Linked DNA regions of Prochlorococcus marinus str. MIT 9312. The protein of the gene in region 1 interacts with the protein of each later gene in a pairwise test. Links are inferred from orthologs where the notes say so. Each region holds a gene or a part of one and is shown on either strand. Other genes may lie near its edges.

Evidence for each region.
Region 2: the proteins of cysK (region 1) and cysE interact in binary tests that used the Escherichia coli proteins (3 or more experiments, as listed by UniProt). The link is inferred for Prochlorococcus marinus str. MIT 9312 from one-to-one orthologs.

The regions. Positions count from the first base shown.
Region 1 is NC_007577.1:377,748-388,417, reverse strand. The notes cover bases 4,605-7,358. They hold cysK (cysteine synthase A), read left to right. Parts: upstream 4,605-5,365; coding sequence 5,366-6,352; downstream 6,353-7,358. Other genes in these bases: queA (tRNA preQ1(34) S-adenosylmethionine ribosyltransferase-isomerase QueA), read right to left, coding at 6,342-7,358; PMT9312_RS02090 (PLP-dependent transferase), read left to right, coding at 4,605-5,281. Outside these bases: PMT9312_RS02115 (UDP-N-acetylmuramoyl-L-alanyl-D-glutamate--2,6-diaminopimelate ligase), read right to left, coding at 1-1,311; PMT9312_RS02110 (glutaredoxin family protein), read right to left, coding at 1,321-1,623; membrane protein insertion efficiency factor YidD, read right to left, coding at 1,628-1,864; rpsD (30S ribosomal protein S4), read left to right, coding at 1,960-2,568; PMT9312_RS02095 (trans-sulfuration enzyme family protein), read left to right, coding at 2,645-3,808; more of PMT9312_RS02090, read left to right, coding at 3,812-4,604; more of queA, read right to left, coding at 7,359-7,478; PMT9312_RS02075 (dihydrolipoamide acetyltransferase family protein), read right to left, coding at 7,485-8,852; PMT9312_RS02070 (YlqD family protein), read right to left, coding at 9,067-9,510; PMT9312_RS02065 (AMP-binding protein), read right to left, coding at 9,549-10,670.
Region 2 is NC_007577.1:1,616,326-1,622,253, reverse strand. The notes cover bases 3,028-5,928. They hold cysE (serine O-acetyltransferase), read right to left. Parts: upstream 4,895-5,928; coding sequence 4,160-4,894; downstream 3,028-4,159. Other genes in these bases: PMT9312_RS08920 (GntR family transcriptional regulator), read right to left, coding at 4,901-5,887; secA (preprotein translocase subunit SecA), read left to right, coding at 3,028-4,151. In the rest of the region: ribH (6,7-dimethyl-8-ribityllumazine synthase), read left to right, coding at 1-60; PMT9312_RS08940 (nuclear transport factor 2 family protein), read left to right, coding at 238-669; PMT9312_RS08935 (GNAT family N-acetyltransferase), read right to left, coding at 691-1,146; more of secA, read left to right, coding at 1,320-3,027.

The DNA.
Region 1 (10,670 bases):
TATCTTTTGGGGTTCTTCTGATCTTGGATTATCTGAAGTTATAAAAAGTTGATCAGAAAACTCTTCAGCTATTGATCCCATTAAAGGCCTTTTACTACGATCACGATCTCCGCCACAGCCAAAAACAGTTATGAGTTTCCCTTCACAAAGTTTTTTAATTGATTGCAAAACTTTTTTTAATCCATCAGGAGTGTGGGCATAATCAACAATTACTGTTGGAAGAGATCTTGAAACGTCATTATTATCAATTTGTATTTTCTCCATTCTCCCAGGAGCACCAGGGAAAGATTGTATTAATTTTGATAGATCTTTTAAAGAAAAATTAAGTTTATACAAAATTGTTATTGCTTGAATCGCATTCATTAAATTAAATTCACCGACAAGTGGAACAAAAAGTTGAATTTTTTCCCTAGGTGTATGAAAAATACAGGTGGAACCAATTTCAGTAAATTTCTTATCTGTTACGAAAAAAAAATCATCACTTTCAAATTCACTTTCAGTAATCTTTGTAGAGACTAATAAAGATCTTTTTTCAAGATCAGATGATAATTTAGATATCCAATGGTCATCATGATTTAATACACAAATGCCATCTTTTTCATTTAAGTAAGGTGGGAAAAATAATTTTCTTTTTGTTTGAAAATATGATTCCATATCTGAGTGATAATCAAGATGATCTTGAGTTAAATTAGTAAAAATAGCCGCCTCAAATTCGCATCCTGATATCCTGTTTTGAGCAATAGAATGAGAACTTACCTCTAATATCGCGAATTCAGATTCTGCCTCAACAGCAGCATTTAATTTCTTTTGGAGTTTATCGGCGAAATCAGTTGTATGAAGAGCCACTTCTGAAAAGCCAGGCCATCTATTGAGCAAGGTCCCAAATAATGCAGTCTTTTTCCCTAATTTTTTTAAAAGATATTCCAATAAAAAAGTAATTGTCGTTTTTCCATTTGTACCCGTAACACCAATAAGTTTAAGTTTTCTTGAAGGCCTATTCCAAAACTCAGCGACTATTTGACCAAAAATATAATCTAAATTATCCTCTATAACCAAAATCCTTTCTCGATCAATAGATCCAATTTTCTCTTTTGCAGCAGACCCAATAATGGCAGCCTCTGCACCATTTTCAATTGCCTCAATACAATATTTTCCTCCATCAACATTTAAACCAGGCATACCTAAAAATAAAGTTCCTTTTTGTACTTCTTTAGAGTTAAAAGAAATATTATTTATTTCATGATCGATTAAATCTAATGAAGGAATAATTCCTACCAAATCTAAAAGTTTATGTAATTTTATAGATCTCATATAAAAAAATTATTTCTCCAGGATGGTACTAATATTTTTTTGAAACCAATTCTTTAATTGATCATCTTTTAATCTTGGAGAAATGCGAGGCAATTCTATAATCTCCTCGGACCTAATTCTTTCAACAGCAATAACAGGTACTTCATAATCATATTTTTTATATTTATCTTTATATAAATCGACCCTATCAATATCAATTTCTTTAAGCTCCTCTAGATTGGGGAATAACTCATTAAGATTTATTTTTGCCAGTTTGTTTTTTAATGAATCACAAAGGCAACATCCCTGCCTAACAAAAATAAATATTTTCATTCATTTAGTCAGGAACAGGGTCACATCCACAGGGAGTTAAAGGATGACATCTGCTTAATCTTCTTAAAGTTAACCACCCTCCCTTCCAAGGACCATGTCTAGTAATTGCCTCATATCCATAAGAGCTGCAACTTGGAATAAATCTGCATCTTGGTCCGAAAAAAGGTGAAAACCACTTTTGATAAAAAGAAATCATAAAAAGAAGTATAGAAGTAATTGATTTATTAATGGTTTTGAACACTTTAATGATGTAAAATACTATTTCCAGTAGTAATTAGTTTAATTGAATTTAATCAATTATCCAATTTATTGCAAATTTCTATTTAATTTAAAATTATGTCAAGATACCGCGGCCCCAGGTTAAGGGTTACGCGTCGCTTGGGAGAACTACCAGGTCTCACTAGGAAAGCTTCAAAGAAGTCTAATCCTCCAGGTCAGCACGGCCAAGCCCGTCGCAAGCGATCAGAATATGCAATTCGTTTAGAAGAAAAGCAGAAACTCAGGTTTAATTATGGAGTTTCTGAAAAACAACTAGTACGTTATGTAAAAAAAGCCAGAGCGCAAGAAGGATCTACAGGAACAAACCTACTAAGACTTTTAGAAAACAGACTAGATAATGTTTGTTTTAGATTAGGTTTTGGAGGTACTATTCCAGGCTCAAGACAATTAGTAAATCATGGCCATGTAACTGTTAATGGTAAAGTTCTTGATATTGCTGGTTATCAATGCAAATCAGGCGATGTAATCGGAATTAAAGAAAACAAAGCAAGCAAAAAACTTGTAGAAGGTAATATAGAATTCCCTGGTTTAGCAAATGTTCCTCCACATCTTGATTTAGACAAACCTAAATTAACAGGAAAAATAACTGGAAAATGCGATAGAGAGTGGGTTGCTCTTGAAATAAACGAACTATTAGTTGTTGAATATTATTCAAGAAAAGTTTAATACAACTTTTCTTTGGATTATTAAATCTCTCGTTTAAAAAATGAGAGATTTAACTTAATTCTTATTTTTAAAAATAATGGGAAATAAGACAAATAATATCAAAAAGCCAGGTGTTAAGACCTTATCTATTCACCATGGGGAAACATTTGCAGAAGACACGGGATGCATTATGCCTCCTATTTTTTCTACATCTACTTTCAAGCATGGCAATAAAGAAAGTTTCGACTACACCAGATCAGGAAATCCCAACTTTAAAATTCTAGAAAACATACTTAAATCAATAGAAGATTCTAAATACTGTACAGTTTTTGGATCTGGAATTAGCGCGGTAACTGCAATTACATCAACACTAAAATCAGGCGATAAGATACTCTGCGAATCAAATCTTTATGGTTGTACAGTGAGGATGTTCGAAAAAATTTTCAAGAAATTTGGGGTAGAAGTTTTATACACAGATTTTACAAATAAAAATAATATTAAAAAGATTTCAAACTTCGCGCCAACTTTGATATGGCTAGAAAGTCCAACTAATCCACTTTTAAAGGTGCTTGATATTAAGGCGATTTGTGATGAAGCGAATAAATTGCAAATACCCGTAGTTGTGGACAACACCTTTTCTACAGCCCTTATTCAAAAACCTTTGGAACTTGGCGCAACACTATCGCTTGTAAGCACAACAAAATTCATTAATGGACATAGTGATGCACTTGGTGGAGCAGTACTTACAAATAATGAGATATGGAATAGTAAGATGCTTTTCTCTCAAAAAGCCCTGGGGCTTCAACCATCTCCTTTTGATAGTTGGCTCATTACTAGAGGAGTAAAAACCCTTCCTTTAAGAATCGAACAACAAACTCGAAGTGCAGAATTAATTTCTGAAGAATTAGAGAATCATAAAATAATTAGTAAAGTAATTTATCCTTTTAATCAAAAACACCCGCAATTTAATTTAGCAAAATCTCAAATGATATCTGGAGGTTCGATGATCACCCTAAAATTAAATTTAAATAAAGAGGATACTTTTAAATTATGCAAGTCTCTCAAATATTTCTCGCTAGCTGAAAGCCTTGGAGGAGTTGAAAGTTTAATTTGTCACCCGGCAACAATGACTCATGCTTCTGTGGATGATAAAACGAAAAATCTACTAGGGATAGATGATGCCCTTGTCAGATTATCAATTGGATGTGAAGATGCAAACGATTTAATCTCGGATATTTTATTTGCTTTAAATAAATTTTGAAAATTGAGAGATTTACTTAAAAACCCTATATGGAAAAATTTAGAGTTAGGATATTCTATTCCTGATAGTATTCATGCCGTTTCTGTAGCATTACCAACTTGGAATGATGTAATAAATTATGAGGAAAAAAATCAAGAATGCATAAAATTATTGAAGTCCATCTACCCACGTTTCGGGCTAAACCCCATAGTGAAAAGATTATGCGAAAAAGTAAAAAAAGAAAATTACTACAATAATAAAAGTATCTGGCCATATCCGAATGAAAGCATAGCTTTTAAAGCTAAAAAATACATTGATAGGAATACTTCTGAACAATACTCATTTATAGAAAAAAGACATAATTTAGCTTTTTTAATAACTGAAAAGGAAGGAAGTATTTATGCAAAATATTTTTGGCAACATACTGGTCTTGGTATATCTTCAAGATATGCTGCGGTAGAACTAGGCCTTGAATATAGACCTCCAAAATCTTACGTAAATGAATGTTATCAAAGAATAAAAAATAGAATCTCTAAATCTACAAAAATAAACTCTAATGATATTCACTTAACTTCATCTGGAATGTCTGCATTGCATACATCATTAGAAATCATATATAAATTATTTCCAGCTAAACCAACACTCCAAATTGGTTTTCCATATGTAGATGTACTTAAATTACCAATGAATATCTTTTATGGAGCCAAGTTAATTACAGAAGAAAATTGCACCGATATTGAATTAGAAATCAAAAGAATAAATCCATCAGCATTAATTATTGAACTACCAAGTAATCCAATGCTCAAATGTGTAAACATTAAAAAAATTTCAAAAATAGCAAAAAGATTAAATATTCCTTTAATCGTTGACGATACAATTGGTTCAAATATAAATATAAATTCCCTAGAACATGCAGATATAGTTTTTACTTCACTTACAAAAATTTTTTCAGGTAGTGGTGATATTCTTGCTGGATCATTAATACTAAATCCAAAAAGCAAATGGATTTATCAGTTTAGAAATGCATTAAAGGAAATTAATCTTCCAATACTTTCAGATGGAGATATAGTTTATCTTGAGAAAGTTAGTAGAGATGTAAATCAAAGAGTTTTTGAACAAAATAAAGCATGTTTAGAATTAAAAAAAAGATTAGAGAACCACAGTGAGATTAAAAATATTTTCCATCCTGAAAATTGTCCAAATTTTAATTCTTTACTTACTTCGGATGGAGGATACGGCTGCTTATTATCATTTGAATTAAATGGAGGATTGAACAAAGCTAAAAATTTTTATGATTCTCTACAAATCTCCAAAGGGCCTAGTTTAGGAACAAAATTTACTCTTGTTTGTCCTTATGTTTTACTTGCTCATTATGATGAGTTGGATTGGGCTGAAAGTTTTGGTATACCCCCGCACCTTATTAGAGTATCAGTTGGATTAGAGGACCAAGATCAATTATGGGAAACCTTTTCTGAAGCACTAAATAATTTCTAAATTCCTAGTATTTACCGTATAGAAACTTATATACTCTTTTTCTGAATAATAGTTAGTATTAAAATATATTTTCTCAATATATAAATGGCAAGAATTTATGAGGACAACAGTTTTGCTATTGGAAACACTCCATTAGTAAAATTAAAATCAGTTACTAAAAACGCAAAAGCTACAGTACTTGCAAAAATTGAAGGTAGAAACCCTGCTTATAGTGTCAAATGTAGGATTGGCGCAAACATGATCTGGGATGCAGAGAAAAGTGGGAAGCTTACAAAAGATAAAACGATTGTTGAGCCAACTTCTGGAAATACAGGAATTGCTCTAGCTTTTACTGCTTCAGCAAGAGGTTATAAACTCATCCTTACAATGCCAGAATCTATGTCAATTGAAAGAAGAAGGGTTATGGCAGTGTTGGGGGCTGAAATTGTTTTAACAGAGGCTTCTAAAGGTATGCCTGGAGCAATAGCTAAAGCCAAAGAAATTGCAGAAAGTAATCCTTCTCAATATTTCATGCCTGGTCAATTTGATAATCCAGCAAACCCTGAAATTCATTTCAAAACAACTGGACCAGAAATCTGGGATGATTGCGATGGTGAAATTGATGTTTTAGTTGCAGGGGTTGGAACTGGCGGAACAATTACAGGGGTTTCAAGATATATTAAGCAAGAGAAGGGTAAAAATATTACTTCTGTAGCTGTAGAACCATCGCATAGTCCTGTTATTACACAGACAATGAATGGGGAAGAGGTTAAATCTGGACCACATAAAATCCAAGGAATAGGAGCAGGATTTATTCCTAAGAACCTAGACTTATCAATTGTTGATAAGGTTGAACAGGTAACAAATGACGAGTCAATTGAGATGGCTCTTAGATTAGCAAAAGAAGAAGGTCTATTAGTTGGAATATCTTGTGGAGCTGCTGCTGCTGCTGCTGTTAGATTAGCTGAACAAGATAAATATGCAGGAAAAATTATTGTAGTTGTTCTACCTGATTTAGCAGAGAGATATTTATCATCAATTATGTTTAATGAAGTTCCAAGCGGAATCATTCAAGAACCAGTCAAAGCTTAAATCTATTTTTCTCCAGTAATGAATCTGGTGAAATATACATAGCATCGCCATAAGAGAAGAATCTAAATTTTTCTTTTATGGCTTTTTTATACAAATCTAATAATCTTTCTCTACCAATCATTGCACTTACTAATAGTAATAACGAACTTTTAGGAAGATGAAAATTAGTTAATAATCCATCAACTACCCTAAATTTATAACCTGGCTTAATTACTAAATCTACATACTTTGCTATGGGAATAAAGTCATTAATTTCGTGAGAATAACAACTTTCAAGAGCTCTTACGCTAGTTGTCCCAATAGCAATTATTCTTCTATCTGTTTTCTTTATTCTTTTTATTTCCTCCACTACTTCCTTATTAACACTTACCCATTCTTTATGAAGTTTTAAGTTAGTTAAATCTTCTTGATCAATTGGTTTAAATGTTCCATAACCCACGTGCAAAGTAATCGGCAAGATTATTACACCTTTTTTTTTTAGATTGGAAATAAGACTTTTGCTTAAGTGTAAACCAGCTGTTGGGGCAGCAACTGCCCCTGGATTAATTGCATACTCAGTTTGATAACTGTTCTCGTGAAAAGATTCTTCCTCGGAATTTTTTATATAAGGAGGGAGAGGAATTTCCCCGTATTTATCAAGAAGGTTATTCATTGAATTGAGATCAGTTATGTTTTCCGGAAATTTAATAAATCTCCCTCCAGTTTCTTCATCAACCCCATCAACCATCAAATTAATATCTTGTTCAGAAGGGGATTTTAATTTTAATTTTCTATTTATTTTTAACTTTTTTGCAGGCTTTGCTAAACATAACCAAACACATTCATCGGATCTTTCTAAAACTAATAATTCGACTAACGTCCTATTTTCTAATTCAACCTTTAACCTTGCCTTCATTACTTTAGTATTATTTACAACCACAAGATCGCCTTCTCTAAATTCATCTAAAAGATTCTTGGTAAATTTATTAGTTAAGCAGTCCTCTTCTAAAACACTATTTCTAACTATCATCAATCTTGATTCATGCCTTATTGCAGAAGGTTTACTAGCAATTAATGAAGGATCAAGAAAGTAATCATAAGCTTCAAGCTTATAATCTCTTTCTTCATTATTAATTTGAGAAATCAATTAAATTTAAGATACAAGTGTCTCTGGCTCATTTTCTATCAGGGAAGCCAAATCTTTTAAGAATGAAGCACCATCAGCTCCATAGATCACTCTGTGATCAGCGGTTAGATTTACTTGCATAATTTTTTTAACAGATATTGAGCCATCACTATTAGCAACAACAGTTGGTTTCGATGATGCTATCGCTAAAATAGCACCAGTACCTGGGGGTAGAATTGCGTCAAATCTATCAACTCCAAACATACCAAGGTTAGATAAAGTAAAGGTTCCTGTTGAGTACTCATCAGGTTCTAATTGTTTTGATCTTGATCTTTTTACCAAATCTTTCCATTCCCTAGATAATTCAAATAAATCAGTATTGCAAGGTTCTTTTAAAACTGGAGTTATTAATCCGCCATCTTCCATTGCGACGGCAACAGCAATATTAATATTTTCTGGATAAGAAATTCCATTTTCTGAAAAACTTGAGTTAACTTGAGGATGTTTCTTAATTGTCTTTGCAACTGCCTTTACTAGTAAAGCAGTCATAGTGACTCCATTTTGTTTTACCTTTTTGTAGAAATTATCTAATTTATCTGTGTTTATAGAGTATCCCACCCTAAAACATGGAATATCCAAACTAGACTCCATATTTTTATTTACCGCTTTTTGAAGAGTATTAAATTGCACTGTTTCTCCAGGATTACCAAAACTATTTCCTGATGTTTCTGGTTTACTTTCAACTTGTAAATTTGCACCAGGAATACTTGCAGGAGAACTACCCTCTCCTATCCATGGAATAGATACAGGTTGACCATTAGCTTTTAAAATATCATCTGCTTGAATTCTTCCGTGAGGTCCAGATCCGTGAACTTTTGCTAAGTCAACACCCATTTGAGAGGCAAGTTTTTTAGCTCTTGGAGATGCAATTACCCTTGAAGAAACATTACTTGTAGCAGCATTAATTTGATCACTATTAAAAGATGGGGCTGACTTTTCACTCTTTAAGACGACTTCTTTTTCTTCTTTTTTAACATTTTCATTATGTACTTCCGGTTTTTCTTCGGTTTTATTGCTTACCAATTCAAGTTTATCCGAACTAGAAACTTCGGGTTGATTTCCTTTATTTTGTTCTTTAACAGAAGCTATCTCATCCTCATTTTCTACAATAAGACCTATAGTTTCCCCTACTGGTGCAGTGCTACCAGCAGGCATTAAAACTGCTGCAAGATATCCATCTTGAAAAGATTCAACATCCATATCTGCCTTATCAGATTCAACAACTAGGACAGATTCACCCCTTTCAACCTTATCTCCAGGATTTTTCAACCATTCCACAATCTTGCCCTCTGTCATGGTAGAACTCAAGGCAGGCATGAATATTTCGTGAGACATAAGAAAATTGTTATTGCATAAGTTTTAAAAGATTTCTATCAAACTTTCTAAAGTTTTTATGATTTAAAACCCTTTAAACTCTTGATTTAATTATACGAAATCATGATCACAGTGGGAACTCTTAAAACTTAAGAAAGTAATAATTTAGATCGTATATAAATTTACAATTATCTTAATGAGGATTTATTTTTATTAGAGATACTAATTCTTTTCCCTAATTATTATCTATAGATTGAATAACTCCGTCTTTAACAGTAATTGAGACTTGCATTTTTTCAATAAGATTGTCGCCCACAGTGACATCACAGAAACTATCAACTTGTCCTTGATCAACAATTTCATCCATCTTTAATTCGCGAACTTGACTCTGTTGTTGAAGAAGATTTCTTTTCTGTTCTTCAATTTCATTTCGTTTTGCTGCTACTTGTTGTTGCACCTGACCAACCTGTTCTTGAACCCTTGGATCTAAAGGATTAACCGACTGGGATCTAATATTGTTTACTATTTGCTGCCCCTCCTGCTCAAGTTGTGACAATTGCTGGTCAATGTTTGAAATTGCTTTGCTTAATTCTTTTTCAGCATCCTCCTTCCAAGTTGGCGTAACAATAGCTTTAATAGCTATGGAGCGTTTTATCGATATTGAGTTTTTTGTTTCCATAAAAAATAAACTTACTTTCTAAATATAGATAGAACAGATCAAATTTTCTTACTAAATTTGTTTTCATACATATTTTCTATTTGTGATGAATACTGTTTTTCTATTTCTTTTCTCTTTTGTTTAAGAGTTTGCGTTAACAAACCATTTTCCAAAGTAAAAGGATCTACAAAATAACAATCTAATATTTGTTCTTCTGTTCTTGCTCCTAATCGACCTTTAAGCAAATTATTAATTTGCGATTTAAAAAATATACCAATATTCTTATTCAAGTTTAATTTTGATAGGTCTTCTTCCAAAAACTTATTTTTAACCAATTCAACATTAGGAACTACTAGGGCTGTTAAACATTTCTTATCTTGCCCCACTAGTTGAACCTGATTAATAAATTCAGAACTAAGGATTTCGGTCTCTAGAGGATTAGGTTCTATATTTTCACCACTGGAAAGCACGATTGTATCCTTAGCTCTTCCTGTTATAAAAAGAGAACCATTTGGTATAAGAAAACCTAAATCACCAGTATCAAACCAACCATCTTTTGATAAAACATCTTTTGTAGCTAAATCATTATTAAGATAACCTTTCATTACTTGTGGTCCCTTTACAAGGATCTTTCCAACTTCTCTAAACTTCAAAATCTTTTTTTTATCCTCATTCACTATTTTTATTTCTGTAAATGCTAAAGGCTGACCAGATGATCCTCTAACATTTAATTCTCTTCTCCTACAAGTTAATACTGGACTGGTTTCTGTCAGTCCGTATCCAACTAAAACATCTATACCTAAAGATTCAAAAAAGAGATCCACATGTTCTGGCAAAGCGCCTCCTCCATTAATAGGAAATTTCAGTTTTTCCCCACATAGTTGTCTTAGAATATTTGGCCATAAAAACACACTAGACAACTTATGAAGAGGATATCTACCAAGCACAGAAAACAGTAAGGGGATTTTTGCTATGAAAGTTGTTTGAAAGATATCCAAATTTCTTATCTTTCTAAGACTTATTTTAAAAACAGAACTATTACTTATCAAGAACTTAATAAGTTTTTGCTTCTTAGACGGCATTTTTTTTAGAGCCTGAAAAAAACCATCATGAATCGCCTCCCATAGTCTTGGTACAGTGGCCATTACAACAGGTTTGATTTGTGTAATATCATCCTTAAG
Region 2 (5,928 bases), 1.2 Mb from region 1 along the record:
GGTTGGAATTATGCTTTACAAGCAATTGAGATGGGATCTTTAATTAAAAATTTAAATTAGTTGAGAAAATTAATTATTTCTATCATTGATCCCTTCTTTGAGATAAAATAACAATATTATGCGGATGTAGCTCAGTGGTAGAGCATCTCCTTGCCAAGGAGAATGTCGAGAGTTCGAATCTCTTCATCCGCTTTTCATGTGTTTATCTTCTAGAGTATCAATAACAATCGTTTTGAAATGGCCAGAGTAATTTCTGTAGATGAATTAAGGGGATTATTTACTAAACCTTATGGTGCAGATTCACCAACAAAACAAAAATGGGCAGAATTTTATAATGAGAATGTTATTTTTGTAGATCCAACGCAGGAAACAGAAGGATTAGATGCTTATATCAAAGCTCAAGAAAAACTTGTTAAAAGATGTGATGATGTTTTTTTAGAAACTCATGCAATCTCAATAAGTGGAAATTGTGGATTTGTTGAATGGACAATGGGTTTAAAAATTATGGGTAAAGAATTTATTTATCCTGGAACTACTCGTTTATTATTTGGTCAAAATGGATTAATAAAAGAGCATAGAGATTATTTTGATTTTTGTGGACCAACTTTTGGACCAGTTCCTATTTTAGGTCCTTTTATAAGATGGCTTTATAGTAAGTTTGTAACTTGATTGTTTGATAGAAGACGTGGTTTATATTTCACGAATCAACAAATCTTGAGAAGTAACTTTTTTAAAATCAAATTGAGTATAGAACAATTTTTTATTAGTCGTCATTAAATATATTTTCTTTGTATTTTTAATTTTTTTTGAAGATAAAAGATTTTTGACAATTAATGTGCCAAAACCTTGTCCCTGGTAATTATGATCTATAACTATATCCCAAAGAAATCCTCGGTAAATCCCATCTGTTAAAGCTCTACCAAAACCAACTATTTCGTTGCCAACCCAAAGACTTATTATAACGTCACTGTTGGCAAGACATTTTTTTAGATCATTTATTGTTCTGCTTTTGGCCCAGAAAGCATTTCTATTAAGTAAATTTTGCAGCTTATTTAACCCATTGGTCGGCTTTAGATTAGGACCTAATCCAAAAAACCTTAACCCTACAGCTCCTTTGGAATGGTTTATTAGAGATATTGCCTTCATTTTTTAAAAAGTTGTAGAAATTGTCGATAACTAGATTATTGTCTTGGTTTTAATTTAAATACCTTAGTCGATCATTTCTATAAAATTAAAGAGATATGATTTTTCTTCATTCTGTTGTAACGCACTAATTTATAATGTTTGTAATAAGATGAATTTTTCAAGGACTGTTACTTATGCTAAAACTTTTGTTGGGAGATCCGAATACACGAAAGTTAAAGCGCTATCAACCAATAGTGGAAGAGATAAATTTTTTAGAAGAAGAAATTTCTAAATTAACTGATGATGAGTTGAGACAAGAAACTCATAATCTCAAATCACAGATCTCATCAGAATCAGATATTAAACAACAAAAAGAACTCTTGGATGAATCTCTTCCAAAAGCCTTTGCGATTGTTAGAGAAGCAAGTAAACGTGTTCTGGATATGCGACATTTTGATGTTCAGTTAATAGGCGGGATGGTTTTACATGAATGTCAAATCGCTGAGATGAAGACTGGAGAAGGAAAAACTCTTGTAGCAACATTACCTTGTTATTTAAATGCTTTAACTGGAAAAGGGGTTCATGTAGTTACTGTAAATGATTATTTAGCTAGAAGAGATGCTGAGTGGATGGGCCAAGTTCATCGTTTTTTAGGCTTATCCGTTGGTTTGATTCAACAAGATATGAGCCCTGTTCAGAGAAAGAAAAATTACGACTGCGATATAACTTATGCTACGAATTCTGAATTAGGATTTGATTATTTAAGAGATAATATGTCCACCGATATTAATGAGGTAGTGCAAAGACCATTCAATTACTGTGTGATTGATGAGGTTGATTCAATATTAATTGATGAAGCAAGAACACCTCTAATCATTTCTGGCCAAGTTGAAAGACCCCAAGAAAAATATCAAAAAGCTTCAGAATTAGCTCTGGCACTAGTTAAAGCAAAAGAAATAGGTAAAGATGGTATAGATCCAGAAGGCGATTATGAAGTTGATGAAAAGCAGAGAAGTTGTATATTAACTGATCAGGGTTTCGCTAAATGTGAAGAGTATTTGGCAGTTAGCGATTTATATAATCCCAAAGATCCTTGGGCGCACTACATAACCAATGCTTTAAAAGCTAAAGAATTATTTATTAAAGATGTAAATTATATTATTAAAAATAATGAGGCTGTAATAGTGGACGAATTTACAGGAAGAGTAATGCCAGGAAGGAGATGGAGTGACGGACAGCATCAGGCGATAGAAGCGAAAGAGAGTCTTAAAATTCAGCCTGAGACTCAAACATTAGCATCTATAACTTATCAGAATTTTTTCCTTTTATATCCTGGTTTGGCAGGTATGACAGGAACAGCAAAAACAGAAGAGGTTGAATTTGAAAAAACTTATAAATTAGAATCAACCGTTATACCAACAAATCAAATAAGAAAGAGAGAAGATTTGCCTGATCAAGTATTTAAGACAGAGATAGGTAAATGGAAAGCTGTTGCTAGAGAAACTGCGCAAATTCATAGAGCTGGTAGACCTGTTTTAGTTGGTACAACAAGTGTTGAAAAAAGTGAGTTGTTAAGTTCACTTTTAGCTGAAGAAAAAATCCCACATAATTTGTTAAACGCTAAGCCAGAGAACGTTGAACGTGAGGCAGAAATTGTAGCTCAGGCTGGAAGAGCAGGTGCTGTTACTATTGCTACTAATATGGCTGGAAGGGGAACAGATATAATTCTCGGCGGTAACAGTGATTATATGGCAAGACTTAAATTAAAAGAGATTCTAATTCCTTTATTAGTAAAGCCAAATAATGAGCATAAGCCACCAATCCCTAAACAACGAAGTTCAAAATCTAAGGGTGGTTTTTCTTCAAAAGTTGGCTCAAATTTAACAAAGAACATTCCAGACTATTCAACAAGTCTTTTTCCTTGCAAACTGGATGAAGAAATCCAAAAGAAACTCTCAGTTTTATCTGATGAACTTGTTAAGAATTGGGGTGATAGACAACTTTCTGTCTTGGATTTAGATGACAGAATAGCTACAGCTGCAGAAAAAGCACCAACCGAAGATAAAATGATAAAGCTTTTGAGAGAATCTTTATCACGTGTAAAAGACGAATATGAAAAAGTGTTGACTCATGAAGAAAAAAAAGTAAGAGAAGTCGGAGGCTTACATGTTATTGGTACTGAGAGACATGAATCAAGAAGGGTGGATAATCAACTTAGAGGTAGAGCAGGAAGACAAGGTGATTTTGGAAGTACAAGATTCTTTTTATCTTTAGAAGATAATTTATTAAGGATTTTTGGGGGTGAAAGGGTAGCAAATCTAATGAATGCATTTAGGGTTGATGAAGATATGCCTATAGAATCAGGAATGCTTACTAGGTCTTTAGAAAGTGCTCAAAAGAAAGTAGAAACATATTATTACGATATTAGAAAACAAGTTTTTGAATATGATGAGGTAATGAATAATCAAAGAAAGGCAGTTTATAGCGAAAGACTAAGAGTCTTGCAAGGCACTGATTTAAAGAGACAAGTTATAGGATATGGAGAAAGAACAATGTATGAAATTGTGGAGGCTTATATTAATCCTGATCTACCTCCAGAAGAATGGGATATTGCTCAATTAATTTCTAAAGTCAAAGAATTTATATATTTATTAGATGACCTTAAAGCTGATGACGTCAAGTTACTTTCAATAGAAGAATTAAAAAACTATCTTCAAGAGCAATTGCGAACAGCTTATGATTTGAAGGAATCACAAATAGAACAGATTAGACCAGGATTAATGAGAGAAGCTGAAAGATTCTTTATTTTGCAGCAAATTGATAATTTATGGAGAGAACATCTTCAATCCATGGATTCTTTAAGAGAATCGGTTGGATTGAGAGGTTATGGACAAAAAGATCCTTTAATCGAGTACAAAAATGAAGGATATGATATGTTTCTCGAAATGATGACTAATATGAGACGCAATGTTATTTATTCAATGTTTATGTTTCAACCTAAAACTGATAAGGATGATAAAAATTAAATCAATATTTAATCATCTCCAAGAAATTCTATGATTTCTTTGTCTTTAAGATTTTGAGCCTCACCAAGTTTAGAAATATCAATAGATTCTGAGTTAGCTAGACACAGCAGGGTTTTTTGTAACTTAAGAATTTCATTCTCAAGTGAGTCTATTCTATCCATTAAATTTTTTATAACATTAGCTTCTGTATCTGGTAGGGCAGAGTGAGCTAATGGATTAACTTTGACCCCACTCTGATGCACCACTCTTCCAGGAACTCCAACCACAGTACTGTTCCCTTCTACATTACGGACAACTACTGAACCTGCCCCAATACGTGTATTAGATCCTACTGTGATGGACCCAAGAACTTTTGCACCTGCTCCAACTACAACATTTTCCATTAAGGTTGGGTGTCTTTTACCATGACTTTTACCAGTTCCTCCTAATGTAACTCCCTGATAAAGAAGACAATTATTTCCTATCTCAGCCGTTTCACCAATAACAACTCCCATACCATGATCTATGAAAACCCGTTTACCAATTTTTGCTCCAGGATGGATTTCAATACCTGTTACTAACCTATTGAGATGACTTAATAAGCGGGGAATTAGAGGAATTTTTAATTGCCATAATTGATGAGTTAACCTATGAATAACTATTGATTGGAAACCTGGGTAACAAAGAAAAATCTCTAATATTCCTCTAGCAGCAGGATCTCTCTCTTTGATAATTGCTATATCAGATTTAAAAGTTCTTAAAATCATAGTTTAATTAATAACTCCTATTTCTTTTTTTAAATGATTTATTGTTTCGATACTTAAATAATTTTTAGCACATATTATTTTAGGTAATCTCATAAGCTGAGATCTATTTTTTAATAATGTGTTTTCCACAACTGATAAACTAGGCCCGTCACAAACTATGTGGTTTGAGGCCTTTAAAAGTGATAGTAGTCTACTATTATTGTCTGAGATTGCCGTCATAAGAATTAATTCACCTCCTCTCATGCTGTGTATAATAACTTCTGCTGCTCTCAATAAACCAGGGCTAATGCTAACGATACCTACACAACTTCCAGCATTGAATTCTTTGATAATATCTAACTCCTTTTGAAAGTCGCTCAAGTCAACTGCAATAGCACGAACTCCATGATGTTTAGCAACTTTTTCTAAAGGCTGTAAAAAATATCTGCTTGTGACAATAGTGCCATTATTTGAATTACTCAAAACTTTTTCTAATTCTTCCATAGGAATAACTTCTACTGGCACATTAATTTTTGGAGATAGCTCTTCTGCGATTAACATAGAAGCTCCTATATCTTCTCTAGGAGTACTTACAATAATTTTTGCGCCACATTTAATACGCCAATCAATTTCATTGGTAAATATTTCTCTTGCTTCTTGTAAGGTGCAGCCAAGATTAATTAATTTATCAATAGTCTGCTTTATTTCTTGATCAGGTTGTTTACTTATTTTGTCTTTTGAGTATATCGATTTTTTAAAGTCTCTTTTAGTAAGATTATCTCTTACATAGATACCAGATCCAGCTATCGCTTCAACAACCCCATCCATTTCAAGTTGTCTGTAAACTTTGCTTATGGTATTTCTATGGAGTCCAGTCTGCATTGCAAGTTGCCTAGTGCTGGGAAGTCGATGGCCCGGAGGATAATGTCTTGCAGCTATGGCAAAGCAAATTTGATTATAGAGTTGTGTCGATGCTGGGATATCACTTTCTTGTTGAATACGGAATCTCACTTTTGAAAAATCCTTACTTATTAATTTTTATACATAGTGAC